Regions from separate parts of the Arthrobacter sp. 754 genome, predicted to be linked through region 2. Evidence: predicted binding sites of a transcription regulator. Region 2 holds the regulator's gene; each other region holds the start of a gene.
The links. Region 2 encodes LexA, which represses DNA repair genes until DNA is damaged. Its sites were predicted from a motif close to TCGAACANNTGTTCGA; they were not measured.

Region 1 (9,757 bases), on a different contig from region 2:
GCGATTCAGAGCAACCGGCCCTGGTGCACATGGAGGGTAGAAAGGGGCAAGTGCAAGGGCGAGGCGTCGGGTGCAAGAGCGCGGATATGCGAAAGCGCGAGGCGCAGTGAGAATAGCCAGGGACGGTTAAAAGGTCGAACGATAGGCACTTGCGGACCGTACGCCGTCGTACTGTTCTACTTTCCCGGGCGTCTCTCCTTTCCCTGCGGAGCGGCGGCCAACCGCACATTCCTGCCGAGCGCGCCTGCCCTTTGGTCCCGCCCGAACCGGCGGAAACCGCGGAAAAGCCCGGCGCGTCCGTGGACACGCCGGGCTTTCCGGTAAAGCAACTGGGCAGGAACGTACGGAAACGTCCGGGCTGCCGGTTCCCGCAGGGCCTACTTGAGGCCGAGCTGCTTCGTGGGGACCTTGAAGGTTTCCTTGGCGGTGAGGGCGGAGATGGCTGCCACACCGCAGATGACGGCGGTGAAGATGCTGATCTGGACCCAGCCGCCGGGCTTGATGCCGCCCATGGCTGCCACGATGGCCGGGGCGAACCCTGCCATCAGGAAGCCGAGCTGGGTGCCGATCGCCAGGCCGGAGAACCGGACCTTGGTGCTGAACATCTCGGCGTAGAAGGACGGCCAGACCGCGTTCGAGGCTGCATAGCCGAAGGAGAAGAAGCCGATCGCCGCGAGGAACATCAGCGGCACGCTGCCCGACTCCAGGCTCAGCAGGAACACGGGGGTGAGGATGGCGCTGGCCACGGCGCCGTAGATGAAGACCGGCTTACGGCCGATCTTGTCGGCCAGCATGCCGAACAGCGGCTGGGTGCCGAGGGCCACCAGGTTGGCGCCGACAACGAGCCAGAGCGTGGTGGTGCCGTCAACGCCGGCGACGGTCTTGGCGTAGCTGATGGCGAGGGTGCCGAACACGGTGGACACTGCGGCGATGAATGCGCAGGCAATAACGCGGAGGACATCGCGCCAGTGGCCCTTGAGCAGGTCGGCGACGGGGAGCTTGGAGATCTGGGCGGTCTTCTGGGCTTCCTCGAAGGCCGGCGGTTCGTGCAGGGTGCGGCGGATGAAGAACGCAACGATCACGACGACGGCGCTGAGCCAGAACGGGATGCGCCAGCCGATGCCGTACTTGATTTCGTCCGGGAGGGCCAGGACGGGGATGAAGACGAGGGCGGCGAGGATCTGGCCGCCCTGGGTGCCGGTGAGGGTCCAGGAGGTGAAGAAGGAGCGGCGGTTGTCCGGTGCGTGTTCCAGCGTCATGGACGAGGCGCCGGCCTGCTCACCTGCGGCGGAAAGGCCCTGGCAAAGCCGTGCCAGTACCAGGAGGGCCGGAGCCCACCAGCCCACCGTGTTGAAGTCGGGGAGGCAGCCGATCAGGAAGGTCGAGGCACCCATGAGGAGCAGGGTGAACATCAGGACTTTCCGGCGTCCCACCCGGTCACCGAAGTGTCCCAGGATAACGGCGCCGACGGGCCGGGCCACGTAGGCAAATCCGAAGGTGGCGAAGGACATGACCGCCGCGTTGGCCCCCGAGTCCGGGAAGAAGACTGTGGGGAAGATCAGGGCTGCTGCTGAACCGAAGATGAAGAAGTCGTAGTATTCGACGGCGCTGCCCAGGAAGCTGGCGAGGGCTGCTTTCTTAGGCGTCCCGGCCGGGGCAACTGTGCCCTGCCCGGCGGACGGAAGTGTCTGGCTCATGAAGTTCCTTAGATGTGACGACATTGTCGCGGATGGATCGGGGGGTTCGCAGCCGCAGCTGCCGGGGTAAGGCGGGGCGCGGTGCGGCTGGGAGTCCAGTGAAAGACCCGGACCAGTAGCCACATGGTGGAAGCTACTTGTGCGATACAGCAATGATGACCGTGATGATGGTCACTTGTCAAGAAAATAATCACCATCTAGAAATTACTTCCACGATGTGGCAACATCGAAGCATGAGTGTGAACCAAACCACAGCGGCCGATGACGTCATTGCTGACATGAATGAAGCTTCCGCCGACGCCGGGGCAAAGATCAAGACTGCCGGGGTAAAGGCCGGGGTGAACGCTGCGAAGGCCGACCGTACTGACATGGTGGGCAAGGCGCTGGGGCTCCTGGTTCTCCTCGGGGATGAGCCCCGCGGAGCCAGCGCAGCGGAGATCTCGCGCCGCGCCGAGCTTCCCTTCAGCACCACCTACCGCCTGCTGGGGTCCCTGACGCGGGACGGATTTGTGGACTACGAACCGGACGGCCGCCGCTACCACCTCGGCCTCCGGATCTTCCAACTGGGCCAGCGGGTCTCCAACCATCACGGGTTCGCCGGCACCGCGATGCCGGTCCTGCGGCGCGTCACCGAACAGACGGGCGAGGCCACTATCCTCAGCGTCCGCGACGGTCACCACCACCTCACCGTTAACAAGGTGGATGGACCACAGACCTTCCGGGTCACCAGCGATCCTGGACACCTGGGTGCCTTGCATGCCACTGCGGTGGGCAAGGCCCTGGTGGCCTTCGCCGAAGATGCGGAGCGCGAGAGCCTGATCGACGGGCTGGAACTTGAACCGCTGACCGAGCACACCATTACCGACCGCGCAGCCTTCCGGGCGGAAATGGAAAAGGTGCGCCGCCAGGGCTACGCCGTCATGGATGAGGAAAACGAGAACGGGATGCGTGCCGTGGCCGTGCCGCTGCTCAATTCCCAGGGGCACGCCTTCGCCTCGCTGGCTACTGCCGTGCCGGTCTTCCGGCTCAGCATGGAGGCGTTGCTTGCGCACGTCCCCTTGCTGCAGGAGGCTGCCGCCGAGCTGGCGGCCCGCCTCCCGCAGCGGTGAGCGCCCAGCTGCCGCGGCGCCGGCAAGGCTGCCAAAGCAGCCGCTGCTGGGCGTAACCGGCGCTCCCCACCGGGTGTCGCCGTCGTACTTTGTTCGCAGGTCGAACAAGAGTGCAAGAAGTGAACAAGTGTTGTACTGTAATCCCTATCACCCAGCCCGCCGCGTCCGCCCAGTGCGCCGCCGCCCGCCAGGTGCCGTATCAAAGGAGCTGCCCGGATGAGCAATCGAACTGAGTCCTACCTCGTGGGACTGGTCGGCGATGGCGTGATGCCGTCACTCACCCCGCCCATGCACGAACGCGAAGCTGATGTGCAGGGCCTGCGCTATCTCTACCGCCCCATCGACCTGCTGGAGCTCGGCCTTCCGGGGGAGGCCGTGGGCGACCTGCTCAAAAGCGCCCGCAGCCTCGGCTTCAACGGCCTGAACATCACCCACCCCTGCAAGCAGCTGGTCCTGGCGCACCTGGATGAGATTTCCCCGGACGCCCTCAAGCTGGGCGCCGTGAACACCGTGGTCATCGAGGACGGCCGCTTCATCGGCCACAACACGGACTTTTCCGGCTTCGCTTCCGCCCTTGCCTCCGGGCTCCCCGGAGCGAAGCTTAACCGGGTGGTCCAGCTGGGTGCGGGCGGTGCCGGTTCCGCCGTCGCCTACGCCCTGCTGACCGCCGGGGTGCGGGAACTGGATCTGGTGGACGTCGACCCCGCCCGTGCCGCGGCACGAGCTGAGGAACTGGCCGGCTTCTTCCCCGGCAGTACCGTGACGGCGCGTACGACGGCGGAGCTGCCGCAGTTGATGCCGCTGGCCGACGGTCTGGTGCACTGCACCCCGGTAGGCATGGCCGCCCACCCCGGCGCCCCGCTGGACCTTGAGCTGCTCGAACCCCGGCACTGGGTGGCCGACATTGTCTACCGCCCCATCGAGACCGAACTGGTGCTCGGCGCCCGCGCGAAGGGCTGCGATGTCCTGGACGGCGGACGGATGGCCGTAGGGCAGGCTGCCGATGCTTTCCGGATCTTCACGGGGCTGACGGCAGATGCGGACCGCATGCGCGGCCACTTCCTGGAGCTCGTGGCCGCTGAAGAGGTGGCTGCCTGATGCGCACCGGAATCGCCACAGTCTGCCTCTCCGGCACGCTGAAGGAGAAGATGCAGGCGTGCGCCATAGCAGGCTTCGACGGCATAGAAATCTTCGAGCAGGACCTGGTCACCTCCCCGCTCGCGCCCGAGGACGTCCGGAAGTTGGCCGCAGACCTTGGCCTGACCCTTGACCTCTACCAGCCCTTCCGCGACTTCGACAGTGTGGAAGAGGACCTCCTCGCCGCCAATCTCCGCAGGGCCGAAGCCAAATTCAAGCTCATGGCGCGGCTCGGCATGGACACCATCCTGGTCTGCTCCAACGTGGCAACGGCCAGCATCGACAGCGACGACCTCCGTGCCGAACAGCTGGGCCGCCTGGCAACCCTAGCGGGGGACCACGGCGTCAAGGTTGCCTACGAGGCCCTCGCCTGGGGCAAGTACGTCAGCGACTACGAGCACGCCCACAAGCTGGTGGAGGCCGTGGACCACCCCAACCTGGGCACGTGCCTGGATTCGTTCCACATCCTTTCCCGCAACTGGGACACCGCCCCCATCGAGGCCTTCAACCCGGAGAAGATCTTCTTCGTCCAGGTTGCCGATGCGCCCAAACTCTCCATGGATGTGCTGTCCTGGAGCCGGCATTACCGGGTGTTCCCGGGCGAGGGCCAGTTCGAGCTGGCCAAGTTCATGGGCCACGTGGTCCGGGCCGGCTACAGCGGCCCGGTGTCCCTTGAGATCTTCAACGACGTCTTCCGCCAGTCGGACGTGGAGCGCACGGCCGTTGATGCCATGCGCTCGCTCATCTGGCTGGAGGAGCAGAGCGCCAAGTGGCTGGACGCGAACGCCCCGGCTCTGGCAGCCGCCGGTGCCGCGGGCAACGGTGCCGCCGGCCCCAAGGCCTCCGCCCGCCGTCGTTATCCCATGGAACTGGCCACACTGCCGCAGGTTGCCGAGCCGGCGGGGTACAACTTCGCCGAGGTCAGGGCCGCTGATTCCAAGGTCCTGGAGACGGTCCTGGGACAGCTGGGTTTCGAGTTCAACGGCCGGCACCGCACCAAGGATGTGCAGCTCTGGACCATGGGGCACGCGCGGGTGATCATCAACGAGCAGGCTGCCACGCATGCCGAGCCGGCCATCGCCGCTTTGGGGTTCGACGTCGAGTCTCCCGTGATTGCCGCAGCCCGGGCCCAGCAGCTGAAGGCCCCGGCGGTCCCGCGGAAGAGCCAGGCCAACGAGGAGATTTTCCAGGGCTTCGCGGCCCCGGATTCCACGGAGATCTTCCTGTGCCAGGGCAGCCCCGACGGCACCGCGGCCTGGACAAGGGAGTTTGGCGAAGGCCTCGAGGTGCCGGCAGCCGGCGCCACCGCCGTGATTGACCACGTCAACCTGGCCCAGCCCTGGCAGCACTTTGACGAAGCCGTCCTGTTCTACACCAGCGCCCTGGCCCTCGAGCCGCAGCCCTTCGCCGAGGTGCCCAGCCCCACCGGCCTGGTCCGCTCGCAGGTGATGCTCACGGCGGACCGCTCGGTGCGGCTGGTGCTGAACCTCGCCCCGCTGATGCAGCAGGACGGCGCGTCCGGAGCGGGGTCAGCCACCGGGACGGGTGCGCGCAGGACGTACCAGGAACACATCGCCTTTGCCGTGGACGACCTGGTGGCCACCGCCTGGGACTGCAAGGCCCGCGGCCTGGAGTTCCTGCAGATTCCGGCCAACTACTACGAGGACCTGGACGCCCGCTTCGGACTGGCCCCGGACTTCCTGGCCACGCTGCAGGAGCTGAACCTCCTCTACGATCGCGACGCCGACGGCGAGTTCCTGCACTTCTACACCGCCACCGTGGGCAGCGTGTTCTTCGAGATGGTGGAACGCCGCGGGGCCTACGACGGCTACGGCGCCCCCAACGCGCCCGTGCGGCACGCGGTGCAGTACGACCACCTGCAGCAACGCAGCCCCATGCTCTTACCCTGACCCGTCCAAGAGCACTGCCCGCACCAACGAACCGAAACGAGAAAGGAGCCAGCCGTGTTGCCAGAAACCAATGGCGAGCTTGAGACGGACGAGTTTGTATCCGCTGCTGAACCGAAGGCCGGGCACGCCCCCCTTGACGCAGCCGTGAAGACCCAGCAGGATCTCAGCGCCGAGATCAACGCCATCGGGGAGGCTTACGCCCAGGCACTGAAGGGCGGCGCCCCGGCGGAAATCCAGCCGCGCCTGGACTACCCGCCGTACCGCAGCAGCATCCTGCGGCACCCCACCAAGGACCTGCACCACGCCGACCCCGAGACCATCGAGCTGTACTCGCCGGCGTTCGGCCACCAGGACGTGCACGCCCTGGAAGCGGACCTGACTATCCAGCACAACGGCGAGCCGCAGGGCGAGCGGATCATTGTTGCCGGGCGTGTGCTCGACGGCGACGGCCGGCCCGTCGCGGGCCAGTTGGTGGAGATCTGGCAGGCCAACGCTGCCGGCCGCTACATCCACAAGCGCGACCAGCACCCGGCCCCGCTGGACCCCAACTTCACCGGCGTCGGCCGCTGCATCACCGGCCCCGACGGCTCCTACCGGTTCACCACCATCAAGCCCGGCGCCTACCCCTGGAAGAACCACCTGAACGCGTGGCGCCCGGCGCACATCCACTTCTCCCTGTTCGGGACCGAATTCACCCAGCGCATCATCACCCAGATGTACTTCCCCGGTGACCAGCTCTTCCCGCTGGATCCGATCTACCAGACCATCGTGGACCAGGATGCCCGGGACCGGCTCGTAGCGGACTACAACCACGACCTCACCCAGCCGGAGTGGGCGCTCGGCTACAACTGGGACATCATCCTGACCGGTCCCAAACGGACCTGGACCGAGAACGAAGCCCTTGGTACTGCAGGCGACCAGAGCGAATAGGCAGAGGACAGGCACATGAGTAACCAGACCAAGCTCACCCCCACGCCCGGCCAGACCGTTGGCCCGTTCTTCGGCTACGCCCTGCCGTACGCAAAGGACCGTGAACTGCTGGCCCCGGGAACACCGGGCTCCATCCGCCTGCAGGGCACCGTCTACGACGGCTCCGGCGCCACGGTCCCGGACGCCATCCTGGAAATCTGGCAGGCGGATTCCGAAGGCAAAGTGGTGGACCGGACCGGCTCGCTGGTCCGTGACGGCTATACGTTCACCGGATTCGGCCGGAGCTCCGTAGGCAACAGCGGTGTCTTCACCTTCACCACCGTCGACCCCGGACCCACCGAGGAAGGCTCGGCACCGTTCATCGCCGTGGCCATCTTCGCCCGCGGCCTGACCAACCGGTTGTTCAGCCGGATCTACCTCCCGGAAAATGAGGAGGCGCTGGCCAAGGACCCGCTGCTTTCCTCGCTGGATCCGGAACGCCGCAAGACGCTGATCGCACGCCGCGACGCCGACGGCGGACTCACCTGGGACGTCCGGCTGCAGGGCGAGGGCGAAACAGTCTTCCTGGACTTCCAGTGACGGCTGCCGCCCTGGCCAGTTACGGAGGCACCGATGGCGACGCCGGCCTGCTGAGTCCCGTGTCGGCGTCGCCTTTGGTGCGGGCGCTGACAGGGGACCGTGCCGTGCTGGCGGCGATTCTCGCCGTCGAGTCGGGCTGGGCTGCGGTGCTCGAAGCGGCGGACCTGGCGCCGGCCGGTTCCGCCGCTATCGTGGCCTCCGCCGCCGAGGCGGGCCGTTACGACGTGGCGGACATCGCGCTCCGTGCCCAGGGCGGCGGCAATCCCGTGATCCCGCTCCTCGCCGATCTGCGGAAGCAGGTTTCGGCGCTGGATGCGGCGGGCATCGGCGCCGGTAAGGCTATCCACACGTCCCTGACCAGCCAGGATGTGCTGGACACTGCCCTCATGCTGCTCGCCCGCAACACCGTTGACGCGCTGCTCGCGGACCTGAAATGTACGACGGCGGCGCTCGCCGCCTTGGCGGAGAAGCATGCGGACACGTTGGGCGTGGGCAGGAGCTTGACCCAGCATTCCCTGCCCTTCACCTTCGGGCTTCGGGCCGCGCAGTGGTTCCACGGTGTGGCTGCGGCTGGACGGCAGCTGGAACGCACGGAATTCCCGGTGCAGTTCGGTGGCGCAGCCGGAACGCTGGCCGCCGGAACCGTGCTGACAGCGGGTGCGGACAAAACCCCCTTTGACCTCTCTGACGCGCTGGCCGCGCAGCTGGGGCTGGCCGCAGCGCCGGCGCCATGGCACACCAACCGCTTGGCCGTAACCTCCCTGGGCAATGCGCTGGCCGCAGTGCTCGATGCCGCGGGCAAGGTCGCCGCCGACGTCCTGTTCCTGAGCCGTCCCGAGGTGGCCGAACTTGCCGAACCGCGGGCCGCCGGGCGCGGGGTCTCTTCTGCCATGCCGCAGAAACAGAACCCGGTGCTGTCAGTCCTGCTCCGCAGCGCTGCCCTCCAGGGGCCGCAACTGGTGGCCCAGCTGCACCTGGCCGCGGCCAACTTCAACGACGAACGCCCCGACGGCGCCTGGCACACGGAATGGCCGGCCCTCCGCCAGCTCCTGCAACTGGCCCTCGGCGCAGCCGGGCACCTGAGGGAGCTCGCCGAAGGCCTGCAGGTCTTCCCGGACGCCATGCGCCGCAACCTGGACCTCGCCGGCCCGCTGCTGCTGGCCGAAGGCGTGGGCGCCGTCGTGGCCCCGCTGCTCGAGGCCAAGGACGGCCGCTCCGGCAAGGAGCAGCTCCAGGCGGTAGTGGACCGGACACTGCAGGCGCCTGCCGCCGAGCAGGCCGCCACCTACCGCCAACGGCTGCGCGAAGCCGTCCCGGCGGACCGGCTGTCCGATGCTCAGCTGGACGAACTGCTGGACCCGGCCAATTATCTCGGCCAGGCGGGCGGGATTGGCCGGCGCATCCTGGCCGCCTATCCGGACTATGCCGGGCCGGCCAAACCCTTTTCAGACTCCGGGTCACCTGCGCACCCCAACCCCAACCCCAACGCGAACGGAGCCAACCGTGGCTAATCCAACCCTGAAGGCAGTCCTGCTTTCGCCCCAGCGCCCCCTGGGCGAACGTCCCCTCCTGGTGGTGGGGCCCTCGCTGGGCACGTCCTCGATCCTGTGGACCGCAACGGCGTCCTTGCTGGGCACCGACTATGACGTCGTAGCCTGGGACCTGCCCGGCCACGGCGTTTCGCCGGCAGCCACCGAACCGTTCGACGTCGCCGCGCTGGCGGACTCCGTGGTGGACCTGGTGGATTCGATCGCTCCCGGCGAGGCCTTCCACTACGCCGGGGTTTCGCTTGGCGGGGCCACCGGCCTGCAGCTCGGCATCAAGCACGGCGAACGCCTCAAGAGCCTCTCGGTCCAGTGCAGCGGCGCGAAGATCGGCACTCCCGAGGGCTGGCTGGAACGCGCCGAGAAAGTGCGCAGCCAGGGCACCCCCGTGGTGATCCAGGGCTCGGCCGAGCGCTGGTTCGCTCCCGGCTTCATGGACCGCGAGCCCGAGTTGAGCAGCCGCCTCCTGCACTCGCTCCGCGATGCCGACCGTTTCAGCTACGCCTACTGCTGTGAAGCGCTGGCAGCCTTTGACGTCCGCGCGGAACTAGGCAGCATTTCCGTCCCCACGCAGGCCGTGGCGGGTGCGGCCGACACTGTTGTGCCGCCGTCGTTCGCTGAAGAAATCGTTGCCGGCATTACCGCCGGCGGCGGCACCGCGAATGCTGTGACGCTGGAGGGAGTGGCGCACCTGGCCCCGGCCGAGGCGCCCGCCCACGTGGCTGAACTGCTGCGGAACCTGATCTCCTGGAGCGAATCCCGGGGAGCCGGCAAATGACCGGGGCGGAAGTGTCAGGTACCGAATCGTCAGGCTCGGAACCCTCAGGCGCGGAGCGCCATGGCGTGGTCCA
Region 2 (9,757 bases):
ACCACGCTGAAGATGGGCAGCGTGAGCAGTCCGCCCACGAACACCAGCGGCAACAGCCACTCATAGGACACATGCGGCACAACAGACCAGATGATGGTTTCGGACACAACCGACGGGATCAGCGCCCTGCGCAGGCCCACGGTGTCCACCCGCCGGCCGCGCCAGGGGGCACCCAGCGCAATGCCGATGGTCATCACCGCCGCAGCGGCGCCGGCCGCGGCGTACCCCTGGCCCAGGGTGAGGACTATGTGCAGGGTGAGGAGAACACCGGCCGCCGAGTGCGGGATGCGGGCGATCATGCCCACCAGAAGCAGGCGCCGGATGCGCGGTACGGCCAGCAGCTCCCGGTAAAGAGCGAAGTTCACAAGAATCCTTTGGTCTGCCGCGGCAGCCCGGGATCTCCGTGCCTGCCGTCAGCTACTGCGACGCGCGCCGCAACTTGATTTCCAGTGAGTCAACGCGCTCTCCAAACAATACATTCCGGGACCACTCCTGTTGGAGGCCGGACACGAGTTCCTGGACAGCGGAGGCATCGAGCCCGTCCGCAAGGTAGAGCACCACCTGGAGCTCAGGTCCGGCCCCTCCCCCGGCAAGCTCCGCTCCGGTGCCCGTTACGGCTGCGACCCCGGAACCAGGGAGCAGCGAGATGCTGCGGACCGCCGGGAACGCTGCGGTTGCCGCGGTCATTTCGGCGGCCAACGCGGCATCCGCGTATGACGGAACCCAGGGCTGCTGCTGGGCCAGCGCCCAGAGGGCCGGCCGGCGGACCACCAGGGTGATGTCCGAGCCGGGATCAAGGACCATGAGTTCCGCCTGCTCAGACACGGCCGAAAGGGCAGCCCTGGCGGCATAAACCGCCACGGGACGGGCCTCAGGATGCCACGCCGCCAGCGCCCTGGCAGAAGTAAAGGCGGGCATGGCAGTCCTGCCGTCGGCCGCCTTCAGCATCACCAGGGCCATGTCTGCCTGCTTGTCGGCCGTGAGTCCGTCAACGCCGGCGGCCTCGGCTCCGAGCTGGGCGATGATGGGGATGAAGACGCGGCTGGTGGCCAGCGACGCCACCACCGCGGCCTCGTCGCCAGTGCCCCCGACCAGGGCCGCGACGGCGGCGAGGTATCCGGCGTCGGCCGCGCCGTCGTCGTCCTCGAAGTTGTGGATCTTCGCGTCGTCCCCGGCGAGGCTGCGCCCTTCCCAGGGCCGGCCTGCCGAGTCCGTGGGGCCGCCTGCGCCCGCCAGGGCGGCGGCAATGTGTCCGGGGAGGTTGCGTGGAGCCGGTGTGCCGCCGGGGGCCTGTCCGTTACTCGTGGTGTCCACGGATCCGGCTAGCGGCGTCCGGCGACGTCGAGTGCTTCGGGCAGGGTGAACGCGCCGGCGTACAAGGCCTTGCCCACGATTGCTCCCTCGACCCCCAACGGCACTAGCGATCGAAGGACCTTCAGGTCGTCCAGGCTGGAGATGCCGCCGGACGCCACGACGGGCTTGCCCGTCTTTTCCACCATCCGGCGCAGCAGTTCCACGTTCGGGCCCTGAAGCGTGCCGTCCTTGGTGACGTCCGTGACGACGTAGCGGGCACAGCCTGCCTCTTCAAGCCGGCCAAGGACCTCCCAGAGGTCCCCGCCCTCCTTGGTCCAGCCGCGGCCTGCCAAGGTAGTTCCGCGGACGTCGAGTCCGACGGCGATTTTGTCGCCGAAGCGTTCGATGGCGCGCCGGGTCCAGTCGGGGTTTTCCAGGGCCGCCGTGCCAAGGTTGACCCTGGCCACCCCGAGGTCCAGGGCCGCTTCCAGCGAGTCGTCGTCCCTGAGCCCGCCGGAGAGCTCCACCTTGATGTCCAGCCGGCCCACTACTTCCCGCAGCAGTTCTGCGTTGGAACCACGGCCGAACGCAGCGTCCAGGTCCACCAGGTGAACCCATTCCGCGCCCTGCTTCTGCCAGTTCAGTGCAGCCTCCAGCGGGGTGCCGTAGCTGGTCTCGCTGCCGGCCTCCCCCTGGACAAGCCGGACGGCCTGGCCATTGACGACGTCGACGGCGGGCAGCAGTTCAAGAACCGGCAGATCGGTTGCGCTGGTCATCTCAAATCCTCTTCGGTTTGGTGTTGCTGGGCGGGGCTAAAGGTGGTTCGTCATGTTGTTCAGTTGCCTGGCAGCGTCAGCAGGTAGGCAGCCAGCAAGGACATTGCGGCAAGGGCGTAGAAGCTGACCTGGGTCCACAGCGGCTTACGCTGCTGCCGGAAAGACAGCGCGCCGCCCACCAGGAGGCCGGCGAGGCCCATGAGGACAATCGACCACATCTAGGCAGCGCCGTCCGCGGGCTTCGGCTTGCGAAGGCCGTCCACCCAGTTGCGCAGCAGCCTGGCCCCCGCGTCCCCGGACTTCTCCGGGTGGAACTGGGTGGCGCAGAGCGGCCCGTTTTCCACAGCAGCGATGAAGCGGGCACCGTGTTCGGACCAGGTCACCAGCGGCGCGGTCATCCGGGGCTGGATCACGTCGAAGTCCCATTCCTGGACGCCGTAGGAGTGCACGAAGTAAAAGCGCTCGTCCTCCACACCTGCGAACAGCTTGGACCCGGCGGGGACGTCCACCGTGTTCCAGCCCATGTGCGGCACCACGTCGGCGGGAAGCAGCTCCACCTTCCCTGGCCACTCCCCCATGCCTTCGGCTTCGGTCCCGTGTTCGACGCCGGCCTCGAACAGCACCTGCAGACCGACGCAAATCGCCAGGACGGGGCGGCCCCCGGCCACGCGCCGGCCGATCAGGCGAATGCCGTCCACGGCTTTGAGCTCGCGCATCACGGTCTCGAAGGCGCCAACGCCGGGCACAACGAGCCCGTCGGCATTGAGGACGTCTTCGGGTTTGGAACTCAGGAGCACCTCGGCGCCGGCCCGCTCCAGGGCGCGCACGGCTGAACGGACATTCCCGGAACCGTAGTCGAGCACCGTGACCGTGGGCTTTCCTTCGGGCGACACGGGCTTCATGCCGGTTGCCGGATCGATCACGGCGCCGTCCCGAAGGATCTGGCCGGTCACAGGGCGCCCTTGGTGGAAGGAATGCCCTCCACGCGGGGATCCGGTTCCACGGCAGCGCGCAGTGCGCGGGCAAAAGCCTTGAACTGGGCCTCGACGATGTGGTGGGGGTCCCGGCCGGCAATGACGTTCATGTGCAGGCAGATGCCGGCGTGCAAGGTGATGGCTTCAAAGACATGGCGGGTCAAGGAACCGGTAAAGTGGCCGCCGATCAGGTGGTACTCCTGCCCTGCCGGCTCGCCGCCGTGGACCAGGTAGGGGCGGCCCGAGACGTCGACGACGGCGTGGGCGAGTGCTTCGTCGAGGGGAACCGTGGCCTCGCCGAACCTGCGGATGCCCGCCTTGTTGCCAAGGGCGGTGCGCAGGACCTCACCGAACGTGATGGCGACGTCCTCCACCGTGTGGTGGACATCGATGTGGGTGTCACCGGTTGCCTTGACTGTCATGTCTATCAGCGAGTGCTTGCACAGCGCCGTCAGCATGTGGTCGTAGAAAGGGACTGACGTGTCGATGTCTGAGACGCCGGTGCCGTCAAGGTTGATCTCCACGAGCACTGACGATTCACTGGTGGCGCGCTCCATGCGTGCGGTCCGTGCGGCAGCATTCGATCCGGTGGAAGTCATGGTGATATGTCCTTTAAGGGAAGTCAGAGGTGCGGCACCCGAGGCGCCGGTAGTTCAAGTTTAGGCGGGGAGCCTGGACTGGCTGGCCAGGATGGCTTCCAGCGAGGTCAGGAACGCTGTGGTCTCAGTCTCAGTTCCCGCCGTGACACGCAGATGGCCGGGGATTCCGACGTCGCGGACCAGTACCCCGGCATCCAGCAGCTCCTGCCAGACCTCGTGCGGCCTGTCCAGCCCGCCGAAGAAGACGTAGTTCGAATCCGAGGCTGCGGGCTTGAGGCCCATCCGGGTCAGTTCCGTTACGATGCGGTCCCGCTGCGCCTTGATGTCCTGGACGTCGGCCATGAGGGCGGTCCGGTGCCGGAGGGCCGCCAGGCCTGTCGCCTGGGTTATGGCGGAGAGGTGGTACGGCAGCCGGACCAGGCGCAGGGCGTCCGTCACTTCGGGCGCCGCTGCCATGTAGCCCAGGCGGGCACCCGCGAGGGCAAAAGCCTTACTCATGGTGCGTGACACAATGAGGCGCTCCCTTCCGGGAAGCAAGGTCAGGGCGCTGGGCGTCCCGTCGTGGGCGAACTCGTGGTACGCCTCGTCAACGATCACAATGGTCTGGCTGGCCTCGCCTGCGGCATAGACCGCCTCGACTACATCCAGTCCCAGACCCGTGCCCGTGGGATTGTTTGGCGAGCAAAGGAACACGATGTTCGGCTGCAGCTCCTTGACCTGCAGTGCTGCCGATTCTGCGCTCAGCCCGTAGTCCCCTGCACGCTGCCCGATGATGTACCCGGTATCGGTGCCACTGGCCAGGAGGGGGTACATGGAATACGTGGGCGGGAATCCCAGAGCCGTGCGTCCGGGCCCGCCAAAAGCCTGGAGTATCTGCTGCAGGACCTCATTGGACCCGTTGGCTGCCCAGATGTTGGTGGCGTCAAGGCCATGGCCAAGGTACTCGGCCAGCGCTTCGCGGAGTTCGGTGAATTCACGGTCCGGGTACCGGTTGAGCCCTGCTGCCGCTTCGGTAACAGCCGCGCTGATTGCGGCGCGGACGTCCGCCGGGACGCCATGGGTGTTCTCGTTGACGTTCAGCAGGATGGGGACATCCAGTTGCGGGGCACCGTACGGTGTCAGTCCACGGAGATTGGTCCGGAGGGGAAGTCGGTTCAGACGCTCTAACTGGTCATTCACCTGAACAGTTTAGTGCCGACGAAGACACCCGAAAAATATGACGGGCCGGAGGGGCTGCGCATACCCTTTTGGCTGCCCCGAAGCCTACTTGGCGGGCACGAAGAGCTGCTGGCCCGGCACCACGCCGCCGGCCGGGAGGTTGTTCAGCTGAACAATATCGGCGATGACATCACGGGGATCCCTCTCGGGTGCTACCGCGCCGGCGATGGCCCAGAGTGACTGGCCCGCCTGAACCGTGACAGACACCGTGGGAGTTACCGAGAGATCCGCTGCCGAATCCGCTGCCTTGGCCGGGGCATTAAGGAATCCTGCCAGCGACAGCAGGACCGCAGCCAGGATGACCAGCGGGATGCCAATCAGGACGATCCGGCCGCGCCTGGTCAGACGCAGTGGCTGGGCCTTGGTGCGCTCAGGACCCGCCGTGAGGTGCTGGACGGAAACGAACTGCGGACGGGAGTCGTGTGAAGCGGATGTAGCTGACATGAAATTAGCCCTCCTGGACCATACTGTGCTGCCCGGTGCGCCCTGTGCGTCCGCCTGCGATATCCGATCCCGGGGCCTACTGCCCCGGTTTCGAACGCTGCCTGCGACGAGTAGAACACATATTCGAACTTTGCTTCCCTAGTTTTAGCACTTATCAACGAACATTGTCGAGACTCGCTAGAACAGATGTTTGAAAAAGCAATGTGGCTGGCCTACGTTTGGATCAAAGAACAACCACCTCAGTAGTTGATCAGCAGGGTCTGACAATTAATCCGGACAGCACCCGGGCAACCGAAAGGCATTGGCGAACATGGCAGCACCAGCCGCCGAGGGCAAGGCGAACCCCCAGGGCCGCCAGCCCCAGAGGACCCCGAAGGGGCTCACTGCCCGTCAAAAGAAGATTCTCGAAACCATCCAGCGCTCGGTCAATGACAACGGTTACCCTCCGTCCATGCGGGAGATCGGTGACACCGTAGGGCTGGCCAGCCTTTCCAGCGTCACGCACCAGCTCTCGCAGCTCGAAAAGCTGGGATACCTCCGCCGGGATCCGAAGCGCCCCCGCGCGATGGAAGTCCTGATGCCCCTCACGCTGGACGGCGGATCCACGAAACCGAGCGGGTCGGGCAAACCTGCGCTGATGCACAATATCGGCGGGACGGTGACGGAACTTCCCACCGCGATGGACACGGCAATGGTGCCGCTCGTCGGCCGGATCGCAGCCGGCGGGCCGATCCTTGCCGATCAGGTGGTGGAGGATGTCATGCCCCTGCCGCGCCAGCTCGTGGGCCAGGGGGAACTGTTCATGCTGCGGGTGGCCGGCGACTCCATGGTGGACGCCGCCATTTGCGACGGCGACTGGGTGGTGGTCCGCCGGCAGGCCGACGCCGTCAATGGCGATATCGTGGCGGCGCTCCTGGACGACGAAGCAACCGTGAAGACCTTCCGCCAGCGCGATGGCCACACCTGGCTGTTGCCCCAGAACACCCAGTACGAGCCCATCCTCGGGGACCACGCCACCATCATGGGAAAGGTTGTCTCGGTCCTGCGGTCACTGTAGTTCGTTTGGCGTAAAAGCAACGCGGAGTCACTTAGTGCCTCTCGGGAGGACCCGAAGGGGCATTAGGTGACCCCGCGTTGTCGTTGGTCCTGGAAGCCGCTCACGCTCATCCGGGCCAGGCCTCAGGAGCCCTCCTTCGCCAGCCTTTCCAAGGCTGCGAAAGCAGTTTTGCGGTCCGTCGTAGGCCAGAACGGCGGAAGCGCGGCGCGCAGGAATCCGGCGTACCGCTCCGTGGCAAGCCGCGGATCGAGGACAGCCACTACCCCCTTGTCGCCCGTGGAACGGATCAGCCGTCCTGCCCCCTGGGCCAGGCGGATAGCGGCATGGGTGGCCGAAACGGCCATGAACCCGTTTCCGCCGGCCTGCGCCACGGCACGTGAACGGGCTGTCATCAGGGGATCATCCGGCCGCGGGAACGGAATACGGTCGATCACCACCAGGCGGCACGATCCGCCCGGAACGTCAACGCCCTGCCACAGGGACATGGTCCCGAACAGGCATGTGTCGGGCTCATCCGCGAACTGCTTGACCAGGGCAGTCATCGTTGAATCGCCCTGGCACAGGATGCTGAGCCCCAGCCGCGGACGCATGGCCTCGGCTGCCTCCTCGGCCGCGCGGCGGGACGAAAAGAGACACAGCGCGCCGCCCCCGGAGGCCCGGATCAGCGCCTCGAGTTCGTCCAGGGCCTCGGGCGCTGCCCCGCGCCCGGGTTTGGGCAGGTGCCCGGCCACGTAGAGGATTCCCTGCCTGGGGTAGTCAAACGGGGAACCGACATCGATACCGGTCCAGCTCGGCGCCCCCTCCCCTACCAGCCCCAGCCCGCCGGCGGCCGGTTCGAAGGCTGAACCGATGGCGAGGGTTGCTGAGGTCAGCACGACGGTGTGGCCGGCAAAGAGCCCTTCACGCAGCTTCCCCGCAACGCTGAGCGGTGCAATATTGATCAGGACCGGCGCCGTATCATCCGGCTGCCCGTAGCCCTGCTGCGGATCGAACGTACTGGCACGGGAGAACCAGACCACTTCGCGGTTCTCGCGGGCTACGATCAGCCGTTCGCACAGTTCAAGGATGAGCATCAGCCGTGAGCGGGCAAGCTGCCGCCCGCCGTCGGCCGTTTGGCTGCCTTCGCCCTTGGAATCGGAAAGTGCCGCCCGGCACGCTTCGCGCAACTGGTCCACACAGTCCAGTTGTTCGTCGTTGAGGCCGTTGGGGAGCAGCCCGTTGGGCACACCGGCCACGGCGAGCTCCAGGTTTGCGGCAGCCGCGTTGAGGGCATCGACCGTAATGGCGGTGTGCTTCCGTGCGCCGGAGGCGGCAGCGTGCACCATTGCCACGGAGAGCTGCCCGGACACAGCCCCGGTGACCCGGTCCTGGAGTTCGTGGGCCTCATCCACCACCACGACGTCGTACTCGGGAAGCACTGCCAGGCCTTCAAAGGCGCTGACGGCGAGCATGGCGTGGTTGGTGACCACGACGTCGGCGTCTGCAGCGTCGTGGCGTGCCAGCTCGCTGAAGCACTCCGCCGCCATCGGGCACTTCTGCGCCCCCAGGCATTCCATCGAGGTCACGGAAACCTGCCGCCATGCGCGGTCCGTGACGCCGGGAACAAGCTCGTCGCGGTCCCCGGTGCTTGTTTTCTCCGCCCACTCGCGCAGGCGTACTACTTCCTTCCCCAACTGGGACGAAGGACCGCCGAGGGCGGCGGCGAAATGCGGGACGGACGTGTCCTCGCCCAGGGAGAAAAGCTGGCCCTCAGCAGGTTCCTCGGAGGGGAACCCGCCTTCGAGTTTGTGCCTGCACACATAGTTGGAACGGCCCTTGACCAACGCGACCTTGACGGGCCGGTCAAGGGCAGGGGTGATGCTCTTGAGCAGCCGCGGAAGGTCACGGCCCACAATTTGGGTCTGCAACGCAAGTGTGGCGGTGGAAACCAGCGTCGGCTTGTCACTGACAAGCGAGTGCGCAATCAGCGGGATGAGGTAGGCGAGCGACTTGCCGGTGCCCGTACCGGCCTGGACGAGCAGGTGGTCACCGGTTTCAATGGCCTTGGCAACCTGCCTGGCCATCTCGTGCTGGCCGCTCCGGCTCTGACCGCCCATGCCCGCGACCGCGCGGTCGAGCAGTTCGATCACGAACTGCTCGGCCGCCGTAGCCGTAGTTTCCCCCACCACAACCTCAGTCATGGTTGACGAATGATTCCAGTTCAGCAGCCAGGCCTTCGCGGACCATCACCACAGCGCGTGTGCCGTCCTCACCGTGATCCAGGCTCAGGATCTCGGCATCGGTCTCGTGCAGCTTGCTGATCAGGTCACCGCGGTCGTACGGGATCAGGAGCTCGAGCTTGACGCTGGGACGCGGAATCGCTTCGCTGATGGCGCGCAGCAGCTCCGCGATGCCCTGGCCGGTGCGGGCGGACACCACCACGTGGCGGGGCTCGCGCTGCTTGAGGCGTTCCACCACAAAAGGATCCGCGGCATCGGCCTTGTTGAGCACAATGATCTCGGGGATGTTGCGGGCGTCCACTTCGCTGAAGACTTTACGGACGGCCGCTATCTGGCCCTCCGGATCCGGGTGGGACACGTCCACAACGTGCAGGATCAGGTCCGAATCGGCCACTTCCTCCAGCGTTGACCGGAAGGCCTCCACCAGCTGGGTGGGCAGGGAACGGACAAAGCCCACGGTGTCGGCCAGGGTGTAGCCCAGACCGTCGGAGGTTTCGGCCTTGCGCACCGTGGGATCAAGGGTGGCGAAAAGGGCGTTCTCCACCAGCACGCCTGCGTCGGTCAGCCTGTTCAGCAGCGATGACTTTCCGGCGTTGGTGTACCCGGCGATGGCGACGGACGGGACGGAATTACGACGGCGGTTGGCCCGCTTTGTTTCGCGTGCCGGCTTCATCGCGGCGATTTCACGCCGGAGCTTGGCCATCCGCGTGCGGATCCGGCGGCGGTCGAGTTCGATCTTCGTTTCACCGGGTCCACGGGAACCCATACCGGCGCCGGCGCCACCCACCTGGCCACCGGCCTGGCGGGACATCGACTCACCCCAGCCACGCAGGCGCGGCAGGAGGTACTCAAGCTGTGCCAGCTCCACCTGGGCCTTGCCCTCACGGCTCTTGGCGTGCTGGGCGAAGATGTCCAGGATCAGGGCCGTGCGGTCGATCACCTTGACCTTGACGATGTCCTCGAGGCCACGCCGTTGGGAGGGTGCCAGTTCGGCATCCACCACCACGGTGTCTGCTCCGGTGGCCATCACGATTTCCTTGAGTTCAAGGGCCTTTCCGGAGCCCAGGAACGTGCCGGGGTCCGGTTTGGCCCGGCGCTGCACCAGGCCGTCCAGGACTTCCGAGCCGGCTGTCTCCGCGAGGGCGGCGAGTTCGCGCAATGAGTTTTCCGCGTCCGC
Region 3 (9,757 bases), on a different contig from region 2:
CGTGGCAGCCGTTCCGATCAGGATTCCCACAAACAGTGCAAGGGACAGATCGCGGAGGGTACCGGCGCCCAGCAGTCCTGCGCCGATGAACAGGATGGCACCCACCGGAAGAATGGCCACCATCATGGTGTTGATGGAGCGGACCAGGGTCTGGTTAACGGCAAGGTTCACCTCCTCGGCGAAGGTGCGGCGAGTGGACGCCGACAGGTCAACCGTGTTTTCCCTGATCTTGTCGAATACCACCACCGTGTCGTACAGGGAATAGCTGAGGACGGTGAGGAAGCCGATGATGGCTGACGGCGTGACCTCAAAGTCACTCAGCGCGTAGACCCCGGCGGTGATGAACATGGTGACGAGCATGCCCGCAATAGCCGAGAGCGACATCTTCCACGTCCGGAAGTAAAGCGCCATGAGGACGGCCGCGAGGGCGACAAACACCACCAGGCCGATCAGGGCCTGTTTGGTGACGTCCGCTCCCCAGGTTGGTCCCACGAACGTGGACGTCACCTCGTTGTCCGTGACGCCGTAGGCGGAAGTCAGACCGGACTTGATTTTGAGGGTCTCGTCATCAGTGAGTTTGTCGGTCTGGATCCGCATGGTGCTGCCGGCCACGTTGGCAACGCGGGGAATGGCGCCGGGAACGACGTCCTGGACCGCCTTCTCCCCGGCGTTGGCATCGGTGGTCTTGACGTTGGAAACAGTGAATTCGGACCCGCCGCGGAATTCGATGCCAAGGTTGAATCCGCCCTTGGCCACCGGGATGAGGATGGACAGCGCCACCGCCACCGCCGCGATGAGGAACCAGATCTTCTTGGCGCCCACAAAGTTGTAGGACCGTTTGCCGGTGTAGAGCTCGTTGCCGAAAGTGGCGAAGCTGCTGGACATTACTTGTTCTCCTTGGCTGCGCCCTTGGAGGAGCCCGTGAGCTGCTCCTGCTTTTCCGCGAGGCGGCGTTCGGCGATGGTCATCCTGCGTTCGGCCTCTGCTGCTGCGCCGGTGTTCTTGGCCCGGACAACGGCGGGCTTTGATTCCGGCGTGCGAAGGCGCCCTGCACCGCGGTAAAGCGGCACAACGCCGAGGCGCTTGGGGTCAAGGCCGGAGAAGGCGTGGCCTTCGCCGAAGAACTTGGTGCGTGCCAGCAACTGCAGGGTGGGGTGCGTGAACATAAAGACGACGATGAGGTCGGCAATGGCCGTCAGGCCAAGGGTGAAAGCGAAGCCGCGGACGTTGCCGACGGCCACAAAGTAGAGCACCAGTGCGGCGAGCAGGTTGACGGCCTTGGAGGCAAGCACCGTTCGCTTGGCACGCTTCCAGCCGTTTTCGACAGCCGATACCAGCCCACGGCCCTCGCGCAGTTCGTCGCGGATCCGTTCAAAGTAGACAATGAACGAGTCGGCGGTCTGGCCGATAGCCACGATGAGGCCTGCCACGCCGGCAAGGGAAAGACGATAATTTTCGGTCCATCCGAGGATGGCGATGGCGAGATAGGTCAGCGCACCTGCCACCACCAGGGACGCAATGGTGACAAACCCCAGGGCGCGGTACTGGAAGAGCGAATACACAACCACCAGCAACAGGCCGATGACGCCGGCCAGGAGGCCCATGCGCAGCTGTTCGCCACCGAGGGTGGCCGAAATCTGCTGTTCGCTCTGGATCTCGAAGCTGATGGGAAGTGCGCCGAACCGGAGCTGGTCGGACAGGGCCTTGGCGGTCTGCTCGGTGAAGTTACCGGTGATCTGCGGCCGGCCGTCGGTGATGACTGCCAGGGAGCGCGGCGCGGAAATGACCTGGTCGTCCAGGACAATGGCAAACTGCGCCTTCGGATCGTTCCCGGCTTCACCGCCGGCGGCTGCGTAGAACTGGTTCAGGCGTTGGGTGACGTCCTTGAACTTGGCCGTGCCTTCCTCGTCGAACTGGATGTTGACTGCCCACTGGTTCGTGACGGCGCCCTGGGATCCCTGCTGCAGCTGGAAGGAGGACGTGACGATGTTGCTGCCCTTGACCTCAACGGGGCCCAGGATGTACTTCAGTGCCGGCGTCGTCGCCGTCGCAGGCTCGCAGGTGACCAGCGGCTTCGCGGGGTCTGAACGTTCCTGCTTGTCCTGGGACGGGTTGTCGCAGTCAAGGGTCTCGAACTGGCGGTAGAGCTCGGGCGTGATCCAGTTGGTGTCGCTGCTGTTGGCAGGTTCCGCGGTGGGCTTCGGCAGCTGGTCCTCAGGGGTGAGGGACTCAGCCGGTACAGCCGCCCCGGACCCGTTCAGGATGACCGGGCGGAAGTTCATGTCCGCGGAAGCCTGGATCAGTGCCCTGGTCGCGGTGGAAGGCGTACCGGGAAGACTGACCACGACGTTGCGGCCGGACTGGGTGCTGATTTCCGCTTCAGCCACACCTGAGCCGTCAACCCGCTGGCGGATGATGGCCACGGCCTGGTTGAGCTGCTCTTCGTTAATGTCAGAACCGCCCTCAACCTTGGGCGCCAGGATCATCTGGGTGCCGCCCTCAAGGTCAAGCGCCAGTTTGGGTGCCCAGCTTGCCTGCCCGGCAACGGTGCCGCCCGCCAGGACGGCGGTCAGCACGGCGAGGATTACGCCGAGCCACACCAGTACCCTGAGGCCTGGTTTCTTGGGGCCAGTTCGAGCCATTGAAAGATCTTTCTCTTATTTACGGAAGAACCACCGGAAGGGAGCTGATGCTCCCCCGGCGGTAACCCCCAAAGCCGTAGAGGTGTTCTAAGCGCGTGCCGTTCGGCGCGGACTAGCTGTCCTTCTTGCCCTCGTCGTTAAGGCGTTTGAGGGTCTCGTCCGGCGTCTCGGCGGATGCCGCAGCAGTGCCCGAGTCGTGTGCAGTCAATGAGGAAGCGTCGTCGGGGACAACCGTAGGCTCATCCTCAGCCACTACGGCAGGCTCCACGATCTTGGTCACTGCCTGGCGGTGCACCGTAGCCAGGTTGCCGGGAGACAGCTCGAGGACAACCTTGTTTTCGGCTTCGTCCATGGAGACGATCCGGCCGAAGAGTCCGAAGGTGGTCATGACCTCAACACCGGGAGCGAACTGGGACTGCAGCTGTACCTGCTGTTCTTTCGTCTTCTTGTTCCGGCGGAACATCATGAAGATGAAGATTCCGAGCATTGCGAACAAGACGATGTTCATTGGATCCACAGGAAAGATTCCGTTCTGTACTGGCGTATCGAGGGTTGGCTGCGTCCGCTTCGTTCCACGTTGCAGAAAAATCGTGCCTGGCAGGCATCGGCTGGTCAGAGCCGCCGGCGGGAACAAAGACCCGAACGTGCCGGGTGTCATACCAGTCTAAAGGGAAAAGCTGAAAGGACAGTCTTATTGGCTGTTCGGCGCCCATGCGGCGGAGGGCTCAGCACTTTCCGCGCCGGATTCGAACAGATCAAGCGGTTCCTGGGCGAAAACTCCGGCCGGAACGGCATAGCCCAGATGGGTCCAGGCCGGCGCCATCGCGATGCGGCCCCGGGGTGTCCTGCCCAGGAGGCCTTCGCGCACCAGGAACGGTTCGGCCACCGTTTCCACTGTTTCGGTCTCCTCCCCCACTGCAATGGCGAGGGTTGAGAGTCCCACGGGCCCGCCGCCGAACTTGGTGATCAGCGCCTCGAGCACTGCGCGGTCCAGACGGTCCAGGCCACGCTTGTCCACTTCGTACATGTCCAGGGCGGCGGACGCGGTGCGCGCATCAATCTGCTCGATCCCGTGCACCAGGGCCCAGTCACGGACGCGCCGGAGGAGCCGGTTGGCAATACGGGGCGTACCGCGCGAGCGGCCGGCGATTTCGCTGAAGCCCGCAGAGTTGACCTTCAGGTCCAGCAGTCCGGCTGACCGCCGGAGCACCAGTTCGAGCTCAGCCACGCTGTAGAACTCAAGGTGACCCGTAAAGCCGAACCTGTCCCGCAGCGGCCCGGGCAGCAGTCCCGCCCGGGTGGTGGCGCCCACCAGGGTGAAAGGCGGAAGCTCCAGCGGAATGGCGGTGGCACCGGCGCCCTTGCCCACCACGATGTCCACGCGGAAATCTTCCATCGCCATGTACAGCATTTCCTCGGCGGGCCGCGACATGCGGTGGATTTCGTCGAGGAACAGGACCTCGCCTTCAGAAAGCGAGGACAGGATGGCGGCGAGGTCACCTGCGTGCTGAATCGCCGGGCCGCTGCTGATCCGCAGGGGCGCGTTCATTTCAGACGCAACAATCATGGCGAGCGTGGTTTTGCCTAGCCCGGGCGGGCCTGAAAAAAGCACATGGTCAGCACTGCGGCCGCGCATGCGCGAAGCCTGAAGGACCAGGGAGAGCTGCTTCCGGACGCGGTGCTGACCCACGAAGTCGTCCAGGTTCTTGGGCCGGAGGGCGGCCTCAATGGCACGGTCTTCCGGTTCCTCCACCGCCGCTACCACAGACGGCTCAGCCACGGCTGCCTACCCGGTTTCCGGCCCGCGCGCCATCCTGGCCCAGCCAGCGGAGTGTGGTCCGCAGGATCTCCGCGACATTGCCGCGGAAGGAAACCTCGGGGTCATCCGCCAGGGCTTTGTCGATGCTGGCCGTGGCGTCCTTCTCGGACCAGCCCAGGCTGGTCATGGCAGCCACCACCTGTGGTTTCCAGGCTGCCTCCGCCGGCGTAGCCACCGCCGGCGCACCGGTGGTTCCGTGCGGCACCAGCTTGCCGGCAAGTTCCAGCACGATCCTGGCGCCCACCTTGGGTCCGATGCCGGGAACCTTGGTGAAGGTCTTGCTGTCGCCGGTGTGCGCGGCCACCCGGATGGACTCCGGCTCGTGGACCGCCAGCACAGCAAGCGCCAGGCGGGGACCCACGCCGCTGACACTGAGCAGGACATCGAAGACTTCACGTTCGTCGTCGGAAGCAAATCCGAACAAGGTGAGGGAATCCTCGCGGACGATCAGGGAAGTGAAAAGTTTGCCTTCCTCCCCCGTTCGAAGCTTGCTCAGGGTCTGCGGCGTGGCGTTGACGCTCATGCCCGCGCCGTTGAGGTCGATCACTGCACTGGAAAGACCAACGTGGGCTACTGTTCCGCGAAGGAAACTGATCAAGGCCGTGCTCCTGGGGTACCGCCGGGCTCGTGGGCAAGACCGGCTATCCGAACATATCTACGAATACCCTAACAAGTTCTGCGGCGGCACAGCGGGACGTTCACCGTGCGCGGCGCGCTTTGGCCTCGGCGTCGGCCCAGGCCCGCTGGGCCGGCGTCAGCGAGAGGCTGCCGGGACCCGTAGTTGCCACCGCCGCCCCGCTGCCCGCGCGCCAGGCGTGGGTGATGGCCAGGGCAAGGGCGTCGGCCGCGTCGGCCGGACGGGGCGGGGCGTCCAGCCGGAGGATCTTGGTGACCAGCTTGGTCACGGCGTCCTTGTTCGAGGTGCCGCTGCCGGTGACGGCGGCCTTGACTTCCGACGGCGTGTGCAGCGCCACCGGGATCCCGCGCCGGGCAGCCGCCGCAATCACCACGCCGGACGCCTGCGCCACCCCCATGACCGTGCTGACATTCAGTTGTGAGAAGACACGCTCGACGGCGAGGACGTGGGGCTCGTGGCGGTCCAGCCACTCGTCGATGGCCAGGGCAATCACCAGGAGCCGCTGATCCAGGGAATCCTCCGGCGAAGTGCCCACCACCCCGAAGGCCACCATCGTGGCCCGGCGGTTCCGTTCGACGTCGACCACTCCGATGCCGCAGCGGGTGAGGCCCGGGTCAACCCCGAGTACGCGCAGCGTCACCGGAAGCCGACCGTCCTACGCCGCAAGGCGGAAGGTCATTCGGATTCTTCCAGGGCGGCCTGGACTTCGTCGCTGAGGTCCGCGTTGCTGTAGACGTTCTGGACGTCGTCGAGGTCCTCCAGGGCGTCAACAAGCTTCATGAACTTCTTGGCGGCTTCCAGGTCCAGCGGCACCTGCATCGACGGAACGAATTCGGCTTCGTCAGTGTCGTACTCGATGCCGGCCTCTTTGAGGGCATCGCGGACGGCTTGGAGGTCGGTGGGCTCCGAGTGGATCTCGAAGGTATCCCCGTTGTCCTTGACCTCTTCGGCGCCGGCATCCAGGACGGCCATCAGGACGTCGTCCTCGGTGAGGTCCTTCTTGGGCAGGGACACCACGCCCTTGCGGCTGAACAGGTAGCTGACGGAACCGGGGTCGGCGATGGTGCCGCCGTTGCGGGAGATGGCGAGGCGGACTTCGGAGGCCGCACGGTTCTTGTTGTCCGTCAGGCACTCGATCAGCAGCGCGGAACCCTGTGGGCCACGGCATTCGTACATGATCTCGGTGTAATCCACCACTTCACCGGTCAGGCCCGCACCGCGCTTGATGGCGCGGTCGATGTTGTCCGCCGGGACGGAAGTCTTCTTGGCCTTGGTGACGGCGAGTTCGAGCCCCGGGTTGCCCTGGAGGTCCGGGCCGCCCATGCGTGCGGCGACTTCGATGTTCTTGATCAGCTTGGCGAACGACTTGGCGCGGCGGCTATCGAGGATGGCCTTCTTGTGCTTGGTCGTTGCCCATTTGGAGTGGCCTGACATGCTTTACGCTTCTCCTCTGATCATGCGGATAAAAAGTTCATGTACGCGTTTCTCCCCAGTCACTTCCGGGTGGAAGGAGGTGGCCAACAGGTGGCCCGAACGCACTGCAACAATTCTAGCCGTCCCCGGCAGGCTTGCCGCGTGGGACGCGTGGACGGGATCCGCCGGTTCAACCTGGGCCAGGATCTCGACGCCTGGGCCAACCCGTTCCACCCACGGGCCGCGGATAAACACGGCATGAACGGGGGCGACGCCGGAGGCGGTGGCGCTGAAATCGAGGCCTTTGAAGTCGAGATCTGTTTCGAATGATTCCCGCTGGCGCCCGAACGCGTTGCGCCGCACGGTGATGTCCAGGCCGCCGAAGGTCTGCTGGGGTTTTCCGGAAAGGTCCGTTGCCGGGTCGGCGATTTGGTCAGCGAGGAGGATCATGCCGGCGCAGGAACCATAGGTGGGGAGGCCGCCGCGGATGGTCTCCGTTAACGGGCCGGCAAGGTCGAAGGCGCGGGCCAGCTTGTCGATGGCAGTGGATTCGCCGCCCGGAATGATCAGGCCGTCGAGGCCTTCCAGCTCCTCGGGCCTGCGGATTCCGACGCCGGCGGCACCGGCTGCTTCAACAGCCCGGAGGTGCTCGCGGAAGTCGCCCTGGAGGGCCAGGACGCCGATCCGCAGGCCTGCGCCCACGCGTGCGGAAGCGGCGGAGAGGGGGTTTGTCATCCATTCAGCATAATGGCCGGACCGCCCCGGCCAGGTGCGGAGGGCCATCCCCGTCAGGGGTCCATGCCGTTGCTGGGATATATTACAGAGCATGCTTTACATCAGTGTTCCGCTCGGCAAGCTGGTCCGCCGGGTGTCCCGGCTTAGGGGTGGCGGGTCCGCCCTGCCCGGTCTGGTGGTCGAAAAAATCGATCCCGGCTTCATGCAGCGGACACTCTCCACCCTCCCCCATGGTGTTGCCGTGGTCAGCGGAACCAATGGAAAAACCACCACCACCAAGATGGTGGTGGAGCTCCTGGAGAGCCAGGGCCTGAAGGTCTTCACCAACCGCACGGGCAGCAATTTCACCCGCGGTGTGGCCGCGGCGCTGCTGGGCGAGGTGGACTGGCGCGGCCGCCTGCAGGCAGACGTTGCCGTCCTGGAGCTCGATGAGGCACATGCCGTGCACTTCGTGAACCGCGTCCCGCCCCGGTACTGCCTCCTGCTCAACGTCCTGCGGGATCAGCTCGACCGTTTCGGCGAGATCGACAAGACCGCCCAGCTCCTGCAGCACATCGCGGCCAAAACCACCGGGACCGTGGTCCTCAACCGGGAAGATCCGCGGGTTGCCCGCATTGCCGAGACACTGACCGGGCAGGAAGTCCGGTACTTCGGCCTGGACGATTCCCTGTTGAGCACGTTCCCCAACGACGACGACATGCGGGCAGCGCCCGGAAGCCCCCTTCCCGCAGCCCTCCCGGAGAAGCCCTCCGCCGACGTCGTCCTCCGCAAAGTGGGACCGGACACCGCTGATTTTGAGTACGACGGCGTCACGGTCACCACCGGGATGAAACTGCGCGGTGTCTACAACATTTTCAACGCCGCCGCCGCGCTTTCCCTCGCCCGCAGCATCTGCGGCTCAGGTGCCGTGACTGCCAACCACAGCACCCTGCTCACCGCGCTGTCGCAGGTTGAACCCGCGTTCGGCCGCGGCGAAAGCCTGACCGTGGACGGCCAGCCACTGGATCTCGTGCTGGTCAAGAATCCCAGCGGCTTCAGGCTGGGGCTCAAGTCCTTTTCCGCCGGCGGCTACGCCACCATGATCGCCATTAACGACAATTACGCCGACGGCCGCGACATGTCCTGGCTCTGGGACGTGGAATTCGACTCCCTCCGGGAGGGCGGTGTGGACCAGCTGACAGGGTCCCGCGCTTACGACATGGCGCTCCGACTGCAGTACGACAACGTGGCCATCGGCGCCGTCGAACCGGACATCGCGCCTGCCCTGGCCGCTTTTATCCGCGAAGCCAAAGGGAAACCGAAGCGGGTCTTCTGCACGTACACAGCCATGCTGGCCATCCGCCGGGAGCTGTCCAAAATCACCACAGTCGAGGTGGTCTCATGACCCAGGAACCACAGGCCGCTCCGGTGGACAAATCCGCAGGCAAGGGCATCATCCGGATCCTGCAGCTCTACCCCCGTGACATGAACATCTACGGCGACTGGGGCAACGCGCTGGTGCTGAAGCGGCGGGTCCAGTGGCACGGCTACACGCCCGAACTCCTGGAGTACAACCCGGGCGACGACTTCCCGGCGGACGTTGACATCATCGTCGGCGGCGGCGGCCAGGACAGCGGCCAGCTGATCATCCAGGAGGATCTTCAGCGCCGCGCCGGCACCCTCACGGAACTGGCTGAGGATGGTGCTCCGATGCTGGTCATCTGCGGCCTCTACCAGCTGTTCGGACGCTTCTTCAAGACCCGTCTCGGGACCGTCATTCCGGGCATCGGCATCCTCGACGTCGAGACCCACGGCACTGACGAACGCCTGATCGGCAACGTCAAAGTTTCGACGCCGGAGTTCGGCGAGGTGCTCGGGTATGAGAACCACAGCGGGCAGACGACCCTGGGAAGCGGCGTGCGCCCGCTGGGAACGGTGGCCAAGGGAACAGGCAACAACAGCAAGGACGGCAATGAGGGGGCGCGCTACAAGAATGTGGTGGCCAGTTACCTGCACGGGTCATTGCTCCCCAAGAACCCGGCTATCGCGGACTTCCTGATCCGGACTGCCGCGGAACGGAAGTTCGGAACCTTTGACCCGGGCGCCCCGGACGACCACTACGCCGCCCTGGCCCGCGAACACGCCGCCCGCCGTCCACGCTGAGGTCCGTCCCTGGGTCAGCGCCAGTGGAAGTATTCCCGGTGGATGTTGGCAGGGCGGACGCCGGCGGCGCGGAATGCCCGCCGGAACTCTTTGAGCATGGGGTCGGGACCGCCCATGAAGACCGACAGCCCGCCCGGATCTGCCTTAACGGCCGCCAGCACGTGCTGCGGGGTCAGGCGGCCGTCCGTTGTGGTGTCTATCAGATGGACCGTAAGGCGCGGGTGGGCTTTGGCAATGGCCTGGACCTCGTCGGCAAACGGTGAACGCCCGGAAGAAGTGACAAAGAGGTCGACGTCCTCGTTCAGCTCTCCGTCGAGGGACCGAAGCCAGCTCAGGAACGGCGTGATGCCGACACCACCGGCGATCCAG

Region 1: ABIA70_RS18035 (shikimate dehydrogenase) is a predicted target of LexA. The motif match lies at 2,926-2,941, and genes of this name have one in related genera.
Region 3: ruvA (Holliday junction branch migration protein RuvA) is a predicted target of LexA. The motif match lies at 5,107-5,122, and genes of this name have one in related genera.

The regions. Positions count from the first base shown of each region.
Region 1 is NZ_JBEPSC010000006.1:282,020-291,776, forward strand. Features, by position in the region: gene ABIA70_RS18025 (MFS transporter) at 378-1,697, opposite strand; gene ABIA70_RS18030 (IclR family transcriptional regulator) at 1,931-2,806, shown strand; gene ABIA70_RS18035 (shikimate dehydrogenase) at 3,023-3,904, shown strand; gene ABIA70_RS18040 (bifunctional sugar phosphate isomerase/epimerase/4-hydroxyphenylpyruvate dioxygenase family protein) at 3,904-5,853, shown strand; gene pcaH (protocatechuate 3,4-dioxygenase subunit beta) at 5,911-6,783, shown strand; gene pcaG (protocatechuate 3,4-dioxygenase subunit alpha) at 6,799-7,362, shown strand; gene ABIA70_RS18055 (lyase family protein) at 7,359-8,873, shown strand; gene ABIA70_RS18060 (alpha/beta fold hydrolase) at 8,866-9,684, shown strand; gene pcaC (4-carboxymuconolactone decarboxylase) at 9,681-9,757, shown strand, end outside.
Region 2 is NZ_JBEPSC010000002.1:825,789-835,545, reverse strand. Features, by position in the region: gene ABIA70_RS09275 (MFS transporter) at 1-365, opposite strand, end outside; gene ABIA70_RS09270 (SseB family protein) at 418-1,314, opposite strand; gene priA (bifunctional 1-(5-phosphoribosyl)-5-((5-phosphoribosylamino)methylideneamino)imidazole-4-carboxamide isomerase/phosphoribosylanthranilate isomerase PriA) at 1,323-2,069, opposite strand; gene ABIA70_RS09260 (CG2302 family histidine operon protein) at 2,129-2,287, opposite strand; gene hisH (imidazole glycerol phosphate synthase subunit HisH) at 2,288-3,022, opposite strand; gene hisB (imidazoleglycerol-phosphate dehydratase HisB) at 3,019-3,642, opposite strand; gene ABIA70_RS09245 (histidinol-phosphate transaminase) at 3,703-4,821, opposite strand; gene ABIA70_RS09240 (LysM peptidoglycan-binding domain-containing protein) at 4,906-5,304, opposite strand; gene lexA (transcriptional repressor LexA) at 5,615-6,361, shown strand; gene ABIA70_RS09230 (ATP-dependent DNA helicase) at 6,484-8,541, opposite strand; gene hflX (GTPase HflX) at 8,534-9,757, opposite strand, start outside.
Region 3 is NZ_JBEPSC010000001.1:37,884-47,640, forward strand. Features, by position in the region: gene secF (protein translocase subunit SecF) at 1-885, opposite strand, end outside; gene secD (protein translocase subunit SecD) at 885-2,642, opposite strand; gene yajC (preprotein translocase subunit YajC) at 2,755-3,150, opposite strand; gene ruvB (Holliday junction branch migration DNA helicase RuvB) at 3,334-4,422, opposite strand; gene ruvA (Holliday junction branch migration protein RuvA) at 4,415-5,059, opposite strand; gene ruvC (crossover junction endodeoxyribonuclease RuvC) at 5,160-5,738, opposite strand; gene ABIA70_RS00210 (YebC/PmpR family DNA-binding transcriptional regulator) at 5,774-6,532, opposite strand; gene pdxT (pyridoxal 5'-phosphate synthase glutaminase subunit PdxT) at 6,536-7,246, opposite strand; gene ABIA70_RS00220 (Mur ligase family protein) at 7,338-8,630, shown strand; gene ABIA70_RS00225 (type 1 glutamine amidotransferase) at 8,627-9,388, shown strand; gene ABIA70_RS00230 (ferredoxin reductase family protein) at 9,403-9,757, opposite strand, start outside.